3 linked regions of the Prochlorococcus marinus XMU1408 genome follow. The main gene of each other region encodes a partner of the protein of the gene in region 2 in a complex. Links are inferred from orthologs where the notes say so. Each region holds a gene or a part of one and is shown on either strand. Other genes may lie near its edges.

Region 1 (3,030 bases), on a different replicon or contig from region 2:
CAAGTTATTATGTAAAAAACTTGGATATTCTCTTCTTTACCCTGATTTTAAATCTGGCCTGAAAAATTGTTATTCAAAATTAAAAGTTAATAATTAATCTATGTTTTTTAGATTATCTTTAATCATTATTATATTAAAAATTCATGTAATTCTAATGAATTATCTAAGTCTATTAAATTGTATGCAATATAATAAAAAGCTTACTACTGTTTATAACGAAATAACCATTAGCAATTCATTTAATTAAGCTAAAAAAATTGACATCACAAAAACACATAGCAAAATGAAAAATTTCAACGTATCTAACAATAATAAAAATACTCTAGCTATTTCATTAGGCGATCCTGCGGGTATAGGAACTGAAATCATTTTAAAAGCCCTTGCTTCAGATAACTTAAACAAAAATATAAATCCTTTGCTTATTGGTTGCAAAAATCATATTTATCAAACTTATTCAAATTTAATTAATCATGGAATATGTAATATATCTGACCCAACTAATCTTGATATTATTGATATCCCTTTAGAGAAAAAAATTATTCCAGGAATAGTTGATGAAAATTCAGGATCAGCAAGTTTTAAATGGCTTTTTAATGCAACTAATATTGTTTTAGAAGGAAAAGCTAACGCTCTAGTAACAGCACCTATTTCAAAAATCGCGTGGCATAAAGCAGGTCATAAATTTGCAGGACAAACTGAATTATTAGGTAAATTATCTAATAAAAAAACATCTATGCTATTTACAGCTGTATCACCAAACAATGGTTGGAGATTTAATACTTTATTAGCCACAACACATATACCTATTAATAAAGTAAATAATAATTTAACCAAAGAATTAATCAAATTCAAATTAGATACATTATTAAACTTCTGTCGTAAGTTTAAAGAGAGACCATTAATACAAATAGCTGGATTAAATCCACATGCGGGAGAAGAAGGAAAAATTGGAATGGAAGAACAAAACTTAATTATTCCTACCATTGATGAATGGAAATTAGACAATCCAAATGTACATATTAATGGACCCATACCTCCGGATACTTGCTGGATTAAAGCAGCAGATGCATGGAATTACGATTCAAAAGAAAATAATGCTCCTGATGGAATACTTGCTTTATATCACGATCAAGGTCTTATACCTGTAAAGCTTATTGCCTTTGATCAAGCTGTTAATACAACTCTTGGACTGCCTTTTGTGAGAACATCACCTGATCATGGCACAGCTCTTGATATTGCAGATAAATTCATAGCAAGAGATAAAAGTATGATTGCCGCAATTAATAATGCCTGGATCCTTTCTCAATAAGGAGCAAATCTTATCCAGTTTTTAATCTCATTAAAACCTGGCCAAACTCAACTGGAGTTCCATTTTCAACAAGAATTTCAACCACTTCACCACTGACCTCAGATTCTAGTTCATTCATTAATTTCATTGCTTCAAGAATACAAACAGCTTGGCCAACACTGATTCTTGATCCAATATCTACGAAAGGAGGCTCTTCAGGACCTGGTGCCCGGTAAAAGGTCCCAACCATAGGAGCAGTTACTTCAACCAAGTCAGAGCGTGATCCTGGGACTGAAGGAGGAGGAGTGCTTGGTGCCGCAGAAGCCTCGATTTTTCGCTGAGGGAGTGGTGGATCAATCTCCTCTGTTGTAATTTTCTTTGGAGATGCTATTGATTCGGAAGGAAGCCCAAGATTACGTTTAACTTCCAGGCAAAAATCCTCTCCCTCAAGTCGAAACTCTTGAATATCGCTCTCAGCTAGAGTTGCCAACAAGCGATGAAGCTCTTCATGATCAAGATTCATAGTCATTGTGTTTCTCGGCCTAGATAACTGTCATTTCGAGTATCTACTCGAATTTTCTCACCAATTGAAATAAATAAAGGGACCATAACTTGAGCTCCTGTTTCCAAGATTGCAGGCTTTGTACCTCCCGAAGCAGTGTCACCTTTGACGCCAGGATCAGTTTCTTTTATTTCTAAAACAACTGAGTTGGGCAATTCAACCTCAAGAGGTTTTTCATTCCAAGACACTACATTAACCTCCATCCCTTCCTTTAGATATTTTTTGCTTTCTCCAATTTGTTTTGCAGTTAAGCGTGTTTCTTCATAAGAAGTCATATCCATAAAAACAAAATCATCACCATCCATATATGTGTGTTGCAACTTTGATTTCTCTAAAAGAGCTTGTGGAACCATTTCACCAGCTCTAAAAGTTTTTTCAACAACATTTCCGCTTACTACCGCTTTTAATTTAGTCCTGACAAACGCAGAACCCTTCCCAGGCTTGACATGTAGAAATTCAACAACACGCCAAACTGCACCGTCTAACTCGATCGTCGTGCCAGTGCGAAAGTCGTTACTTGAAATCATTCACACAAAAGATACCAATCGATCATAAGTCTGTGCCAAAGTCATGCAAAACATAGAATCAACATGGCAAAAAAGATTTGCATTCTTGCCTTGATAACAATCCTATTTTCTTTGAGTTCTCCATGGGTTGACCCTGCTATTGCAAGCCTTCCAAATGGTAATCGACAAAAAGATCCATATGCAATCTTAAGAAATTCTTTACCGATCGACCAGAAAGAATTACGTGAATTACAAAACAAACTTGAGGATACCAGCGACGATCTTCGTGGGAGTAGATGGTCAGCCATCAGCAAAGCCACCTCACGCAGTCAATTCTTGGTCAGCAACAGAAAAAATCAAATTCTTGACTCAATTCCTGAAGAAAATAAGGAAAAAGCAATGAATCTTCTTACAAATTTAAAAGAAGATCTTGAGGAATTAAACCAAATAGCAAACGAAAAAAATAAACTCTCATTTCTTGAAATCAGGCAACAAAGTTTAAAGAAAATTGATGATTTAGAATCTCTTTTAATTACTAATAAGTTTACGTATGAAATACCTAGTGAATATGACAATTTACCAAGACTTTTAGGTAGAGCTAATGTAGAAATAAAAACTTCAAAAGGAAATATGAGTGCAATTATTGATGGATACAATGCTCCTTTAACGGCAGG
Region 2 (2,841 bases):
TCACTTGTTACTCTTTTAGTTGTTTTTGATAGTGGGCAAAATCTTTCTTTGATTGAAGTTGAATTTATTGAGCTTAGAGAATAAGTAGGTCCAATGAGCCAATGGATCATGTCAAAAGCGTGCGTCCCTAATGCTCCTAAAACACCTCCACCAGAGTTCTCATCTGAATACCAATTCCATGGCCTATCGGGATTAGCTCTGCTACTCATTAGCCAATCAAGTTTGAGAAAATATGGTTCTTCAAGTTTTTTTTCATCAATTATTCGCTTTGCTTGCATGAATAAGGGAACAGCTCGATATTCGTAATCGACCGCTATTTGTAAATTTTTTTTGAGAGCGTTTCTTTGAAGCTCCATTACCTCATAAGCATTTAAGCAAGTTGGTTTCTCCAATAAAAGATGTTTGCCTGCTTGAATGGCTTGTATTGCTAGCTCGAATCTCGGAGCTGGTGGGGTAGCTATAATTATTCCTTCAATTTTGGGATCATTTACTAGACCATTCCAGGTTTCATAAGCACAAAGATTATGCTTTTTGCAGGCTTCCTCAAGCCTATCTTGCCTAGGATGCCACAAACCTACGAGCTCAATATTCTCATTAGATAATGATGCAGGAATGTGAACACTTTCCCCGAAACCTAATCCTGCAATTGCTATTCGTATCCGTTTGTACTTATTAATCATCTTTTTTAAAAATCAGTGAGGTCAAACATTTTTGCAGTTATATAAAATTACATCATTAATTAGTTTATCCCCACCTGGGGCTTTCCATTTTGCGCTTAAATTAATTGTTCCATTAACTGAAATATCTTTAAATTTATTAGTTAAACAATTGATTCTCATTATGTAAATGTTCTCATCAATTTCATTTGAAGTGTTAGCGTCAATTTTTAAATATTTCGTTGTTATTTCTATCACTCCTTTATCTTTCTTGCTTACACTATCTTTATCTAAATATTGAATTCCATTAGGCGTTTTAGTGATTTCAATCCAATTATTATTAGCGGCATAGACCTCACTTGAAATAGTTAGAAAAAATGTTAAAGTTAATATAAATAAATTTAACGAAAAATTAAATATCTTTTTAGTATTTTGATTTATTTTAAGCATTAGATTTTACCTTTATATCTTGTGATTTGTGAAGTCGTAATAGTTTTGCCAAAGTTTCTTTAAGCTGCGTTCTCGGTACAATAGTATCTACAAAACCGTGATCTTGAAGATATTCTGCTGTTTGGAAATTATCAGGTAATTTTTCTCTCAGTGTTTGCTCAATTACTCTTCTTCCTGCAAATCCAATTAGTGCTTTAGGTTCTGCAAGAATTAAATCACCAAGCATGGCAAAACTAGCTGTTACGCCTCCAGTAGTGGGGTGGGTAAGTAAAGGCATATAAAGTAATTCAGCATCTCTGTGACGTTCTAGTGCACCAGATATCTTTGCCATTTGCATCAGGCTTAACATCCCTTCTTGCATTCGCGCACCACCAGATGCACAGACAATTAACAATGGTAATTTTGCTTCTGTTGAGTATTCAATAAGCCTTGTAATCTTTTCTCCTACGACAGATCCCATTGAGCCACCCATGAACCTAAAATCCATTACGGCTAATGCCATTGGAATAGATTCCACCTCGCATGTACCTGTTATTACTCCATCTTTAAGTCCAGTACTTGCTTGACTTTCCCTCAGCCTGTCTGCGTAGGCTCTTCTGTCTTTAAAGCCAAGGGGATCAACTGGAGTTAAATGATTATTTATTGATTTAAATGTATTTGGGTCAGTAATTAGTCTTATTCTTTCGTTGCTATCTATCCGATTGTGGTGCCCACAGTTACTACAAACACTACAGTTATCTATTAAGTCTTTTCTATAAACGACTTGTCCACATTCTGGACATTTTTCCCAAAGGCCATCACTTTCTTCAGATTCCTGAGTGACTTTGCCAACAAATTGGCCTTTCCTTCTATCAGCAAACCAGTCGAATAATGACACAGCTTTTTAGTGATTGATATTAATTTAATACCTTGAGTGCCTTTAAGGTATTAGAACTTTTAAATCTTATCTGAAATAAAATAACCAAATATTCCAATTGATATGAATGTTCAATCAAATACTTAATAAATGATTTAAATATTTTAGTGATTTAAATTTAACCTTACTTCAATACTTTGCATTATTTTGGTTAACATATATGCTCTATATCACTATTTTTTCATAATTTTAACCAAAAAATTTTATTTTAATGCATAATTATTAAAGATAAGTAGTATCTAAAAAGAATTAATTATGATTTCTTTGAACTTTTTAGCTTTATCTTTAAGTTGATCTGAGGATTATAATTAAAAAATATTATATATCATGTGATATTTATAATTTCTTTTTGCTTTGGTAGTATAGAATTTAAACTTTTTTTTGAGAAAAAGGTATTTAATTGATAAATATAAAAATTAAATAATTAATATCTTTTTATTTATCTTATTAATAATTAGCCTAACTTTTAATTATTATATTTAGCCTGCCGCTTTTTTCTCCTCTATCATCTTATGAATAATTGGTGTTAGGATTAGTTCCATAGCAAATCCCATCTTCCCTCCATTTACAACAATACTTGTAGGACTTGACATGAATGAATCATGGATCATTCCTAATAAATACTGGAAATCTATACCCCATTTTTCTCTTGAACCTTTTCTAAAATGAATAATCACAAAACTTTCATCAGGCGTTGGAATATTTCTGCAAATAAATGGGTTTGAGGTGTCAATTGTTGGTACTCTCTGGAAATTAATATCTGTTCGGCTGAATTGGGGACATATGTGATTAATGTAATCAGGCATTCTTCTTAAAATT
Region 3 (3,051 bases), on a different replicon or contig from region 2:
AAGCAAAAAACACAGTTGTTCCCGCAAGTAAAAACTGTCCAAACTGAAGAATTGGATCTAAACGCCATCCCTGAAAAAAGAGAATTCCGCCACATAGCAATCCAATAGCGGCAAAGAATACATCGTAATCTCTTGCCAGCGCTGGTTTGAAAGACCTAAGAAAATATAAGCCAGCCCCGCAAACAGCAAGAACTATGCCTACAATGCTTGCCCAATTTAGACTGGCATTGACCAAATTTGCCCTCTGAAATAAAGATTTTTAGGTTGTAATCCAACCTGTATTCAATCAGTCTATGACAAATTTAGGTAATTACTAGCGCCCCCTATCGCAATGCATCTTTTTGACTAACCCAAATCAATGCAGCCGCAGCAGGTGCGACTATTAAAGCTCCAGCGGCAAGAAAACTTCCTATCATTCCAACAGCGGAATTTGTGGCAGCTTCACCAGAAACTCCAGCAGTAAGAAACAAATTTAATAAATGAAAAGCCATTTCAGCTAATTCCAATGCGACACCAATATAATCTTACGAAATCAGAGATGATTTATACCATCTATTCAATAATCCTTTGAGCTTTGTGATGCCTCTATTAATTAAAAGCCTGCCAACACTACATTTTTTATTTAGTTTTTTTATTGGCGCTCTTATCCTTGTATTCCTTCTAAGAATTATTTTGACTTGGTATCCAAAAATCGATTTAAGAACTGGCTTATGGCCAATTATTTTTATACCAACAGAACCTGTTCTAGTGGCAACACGAAAAATTGTTGCGCCAATTGGAGGAGTAGATGTAACTCCAATAATTTGGGTAGGGCTCTTAAGTCTTTTTCGCGAATTATTTTTTAGTCAACAAGGTTTGTTAACTCAAATCATGTTGCGAACTTAAAAACTAATGATCTACAACATTTCTTGTTCAACAAACTTTGTATGAACATCTCCATTTATAAATTCTTTTCTTTTCAATAACTGTAAATGAAAATCAATAGTAGTAGTAATTCCTGTGACAGCGCATTCGTTTAAGGCTCTTTCCATTCGTTTTAGTGCTGCTTCTCGATCCCTTCCCCAAACAATTAGTTTTCCTATTAAAGAATCATAAAAAGGAGGTATATCGTAACCTGTATAAACATGGCTATCTACCCTTACCCCTGGTCCACCAGGAGGTAACCAACCAGTAATTTTTCCTGGAGAAGGTCTAAAATTATGATTAGGATCTTCTGCGTTAATTCTACATTCAATAGCATGTCCTTCAAGCTTAATCTCTTCCTGGCTGAATTGTAATTTTTCTCCTCCAGCGATACGTAATTGCTCAGATATAAGATCCATTCCTGTAACTAACTCAGTCACAGGATGTTCAACTTGTATTCGAGTATTCATCTCCATAAAATAAAAATTACCTTGCCTATCAAATAGAAACTCAACTGTTCCAGCCCCTTCGTAATTGATGCTTTTTGCTGCTGCAACTGCTGCCTCTCCCATCCTTATTCTTAAATGGTCATCTAAAGCTGGACTTGGTGATTCCTCTAATAATTTCTGATGTCGCCTTTGAATTGAGCAATCTCTCTCTCCAAGGTGAACAACATTTCCAAATCGATCAGCAAGAATCTGAACCTCTACATGCCTTGGGCGATCAATAAATTTCTCCATATATAGGCCTGGATTACCAAATGCAGCTTCTGCTTCTCCTTGAGCAGCTTTAAAAAGGTTCTCTAATTCATTAGCATGGCCAACCAAGCGCATACCTCTTCCACCTCCTCCTGCCGTTGCTTTAATCATTACCGGATAACCCATTTCCGAAGCAAGCTTGGATGCATCTGAGACACTTTCTAGCAAACCCTCACTTCCAGGAACTGTAGGAACTCCAACCTTTTGCATAGTCGATTTAGCGGTCGACTTATCACCCATTGAACGAATTGCATGAGGAGAAGGACCAACAAAAATTAGGCCGTGATCTCCACAAATCTCTGCAAATCGATCATTCTCGGCTAAAAAACCATATCCAGGGTGAATAGCATCAACTCCTCGTGAAGTTGCTGCAGCTAATATATTCGGAATATTTAAATAACTTTTACTACTCGGCGAATCTCCAACACAAACAGCTTCATCAGCTAATTGAACATGTAGAGCATTTTTATCAACAGTGCTGTAAACAGCAACCGTAGCAATCCCCATCTCTCGACAGCTTCGGAGAATTCTTAAAGCTATTTCGCCACGATTAGCTATCAGCAGTTTGCCTATGGGCATTCAAAATTATCAGGTCCTCAGGCGGATCGTATCAGTATTAGTGCCCAAGACTGAAACCAAATAGGTAGAAGCTTAATAGGTTAAGCATTATGATCATGATTACTTAGTGTTTAACTAAGTAAATTTGCGGATGTGGCGGAATTGGTATACGCGCATGTCTAAGGAACATGTGGCTTCGGCCTTGCGAGTTCAAGTCTCGCCATCCGCATTTTTCAAAAATGATGCTCATCCATAAATGAGTAAAAATCCTTTAGCAATTATCTTTGTATCTAATGGACCAGGTGAATTAGCTACATGGGTGAAGCCACTTGCAAGAGAGCTTCATAAACAAATAGAGATGAGACCTCCATCTCAGAGCTCTGCAATATCCCTAAACTTAGTATTAGTTCCTTGCCCCAATGCAAATGGTCATGAAAATCTTGCAGCCCAAAAATGGTTGCAATTTGAAAAGATTATAAAAGCAAAAAATTTCTGGGAACTGATTTTTAGACCAAATAGATTTGGTTTATGGCCAACTAAAGGGTTAGTAATTTTTTTAGGAGGAGATCAATTTTGGAGCGTCTTACTCTCAGCAAGATTGGGATATTTACATATGACTTATGCAGAATGGATTGCAAGATGGCCTTTTTGGAATGATCGTATTTTAGCGATGTCAGACAATATTCTTCAAAGAGTACCAAAGCGAATTCAAAACCGTTGTTCAGTAATAGGAGATTTAACAGCTGACTTGAGTGAAGCTGCAAAAATTGATGATCCCCTACCCCCTGGAAAGTGGATTGCACTCATGCCAGGCTCCAAAAGCTCCAAACTG

What was found. Proteins that work in one complex are often made in the same cells at the same time.
Region 1: the proteins of accD (region 2) and accB are in contact, whole or in part, in a solved structure (PDB 8UXZ), measured with the Escherichia coli proteins. The link is inferred for Prochlorococcus marinus XMU1408 from one-to-one orthologs.
Region 3: the proteins of accD (region 2) and accC are in contact, whole or in part, in a solved structure (PDB 8UXZ), measured with the Escherichia coli proteins. The link is inferred for Prochlorococcus marinus XMU1408 from one-to-one orthologs.

What each region holds. Positions count from the first base shown.
Region 1 is NZ_QJUE01000001.1:27,125-30,154, reverse strand. The notes cover bases 69-3,028. They hold accB (acetyl-CoA carboxylase biotin carboxyl carrier protein), read right to left. Parts: upstream 1,818-3,028; coding sequence 1,320-1,817; downstream 69-1,319. Other genes in these bases: DNJ73_RS00125 (peptidylprolyl isomerase), read left to right, coding at 2,441-3,028; efp (elongation factor P), read right to left, coding at 1,814-2,377; pdxA (4-hydroxythreonine-4-phosphate dehydrogenase PdxA), read left to right, coding at 284-1,309; DNJ73_RS00145 (SDR family oxidoreductase), read left to right, coding at 69-97. Outside these bases: more of DNJ73_RS00145, read left to right, coding at 1-68; more of DNJ73_RS00125, read left to right, coding at 3,029-3,030. UniProt on the Escherichia coli protein: This protein is a component of the acetyl coenzyme A carboxylase complex; first, biotin carboxylase catalyzes the carboxylation of the carrier protein and then the transcarboxylase transfers the carboxyl group to form malonyl-CoA.
Region 2 is NZ_QJUE01000002.1:480,509-483,349, forward strand. Bases 42-2,812 are described here. They hold accD (acetyl-CoA carboxylase, carboxyltransferase subunit beta), read right to left. Parts: upstream 1,984-2,812; coding sequence 1,099-1,983; downstream 42-1,098. Other genes in these bases: DNJ73_RS04045 (Gfo/Idh/MocA family protein), read right to left, coding at 42-680; DNJ73_RS04050 (hypothetical protein), read right to left, coding at 702-1,106; DNJ73_RS04060 (phosphoribulokinase), read right to left, coding at 2,502-2,812. Outside these bases: more of DNJ73_RS04045, read right to left, coding at 1-41; more of DNJ73_RS04060, read right to left, coding at 2,813-2,841.
Region 3 is NZ_QJUE01000001.1:123,786-126,836, reverse strand. Bases 69-3,049 are described here. They hold accC (acetyl-CoA carboxylase biotin carboxylase subunit), read right to left. Parts: upstream 2,241-3,049; coding sequence 897-2,240; downstream 69-896. Other genes in these bases: DNJ73_RS00600 (glycosyl transferase), read left to right, coding at 2,476-3,049; DNJ73_RS00615 (YggT family protein), read left to right, coding at 580-885; psbX (photosystem II reaction center protein PsbX), read right to left, coding at 324-491; DNJ73_RS00625 (Ycf66 family protein), read right to left, coding at 69-235. Outside these bases: more of DNJ73_RS00625, read right to left, coding at 1-68; more of DNJ73_RS00600, read left to right, coding at 3,050-3,051. UniProt on the Escherichia coli protein: This protein is a component of the acetyl coenzyme A carboxylase complex; first, biotin carboxylase catalyzes the carboxylation of the carrier protein and then the transcarboxylase transfers the carboxyl group to form malonyl-CoA.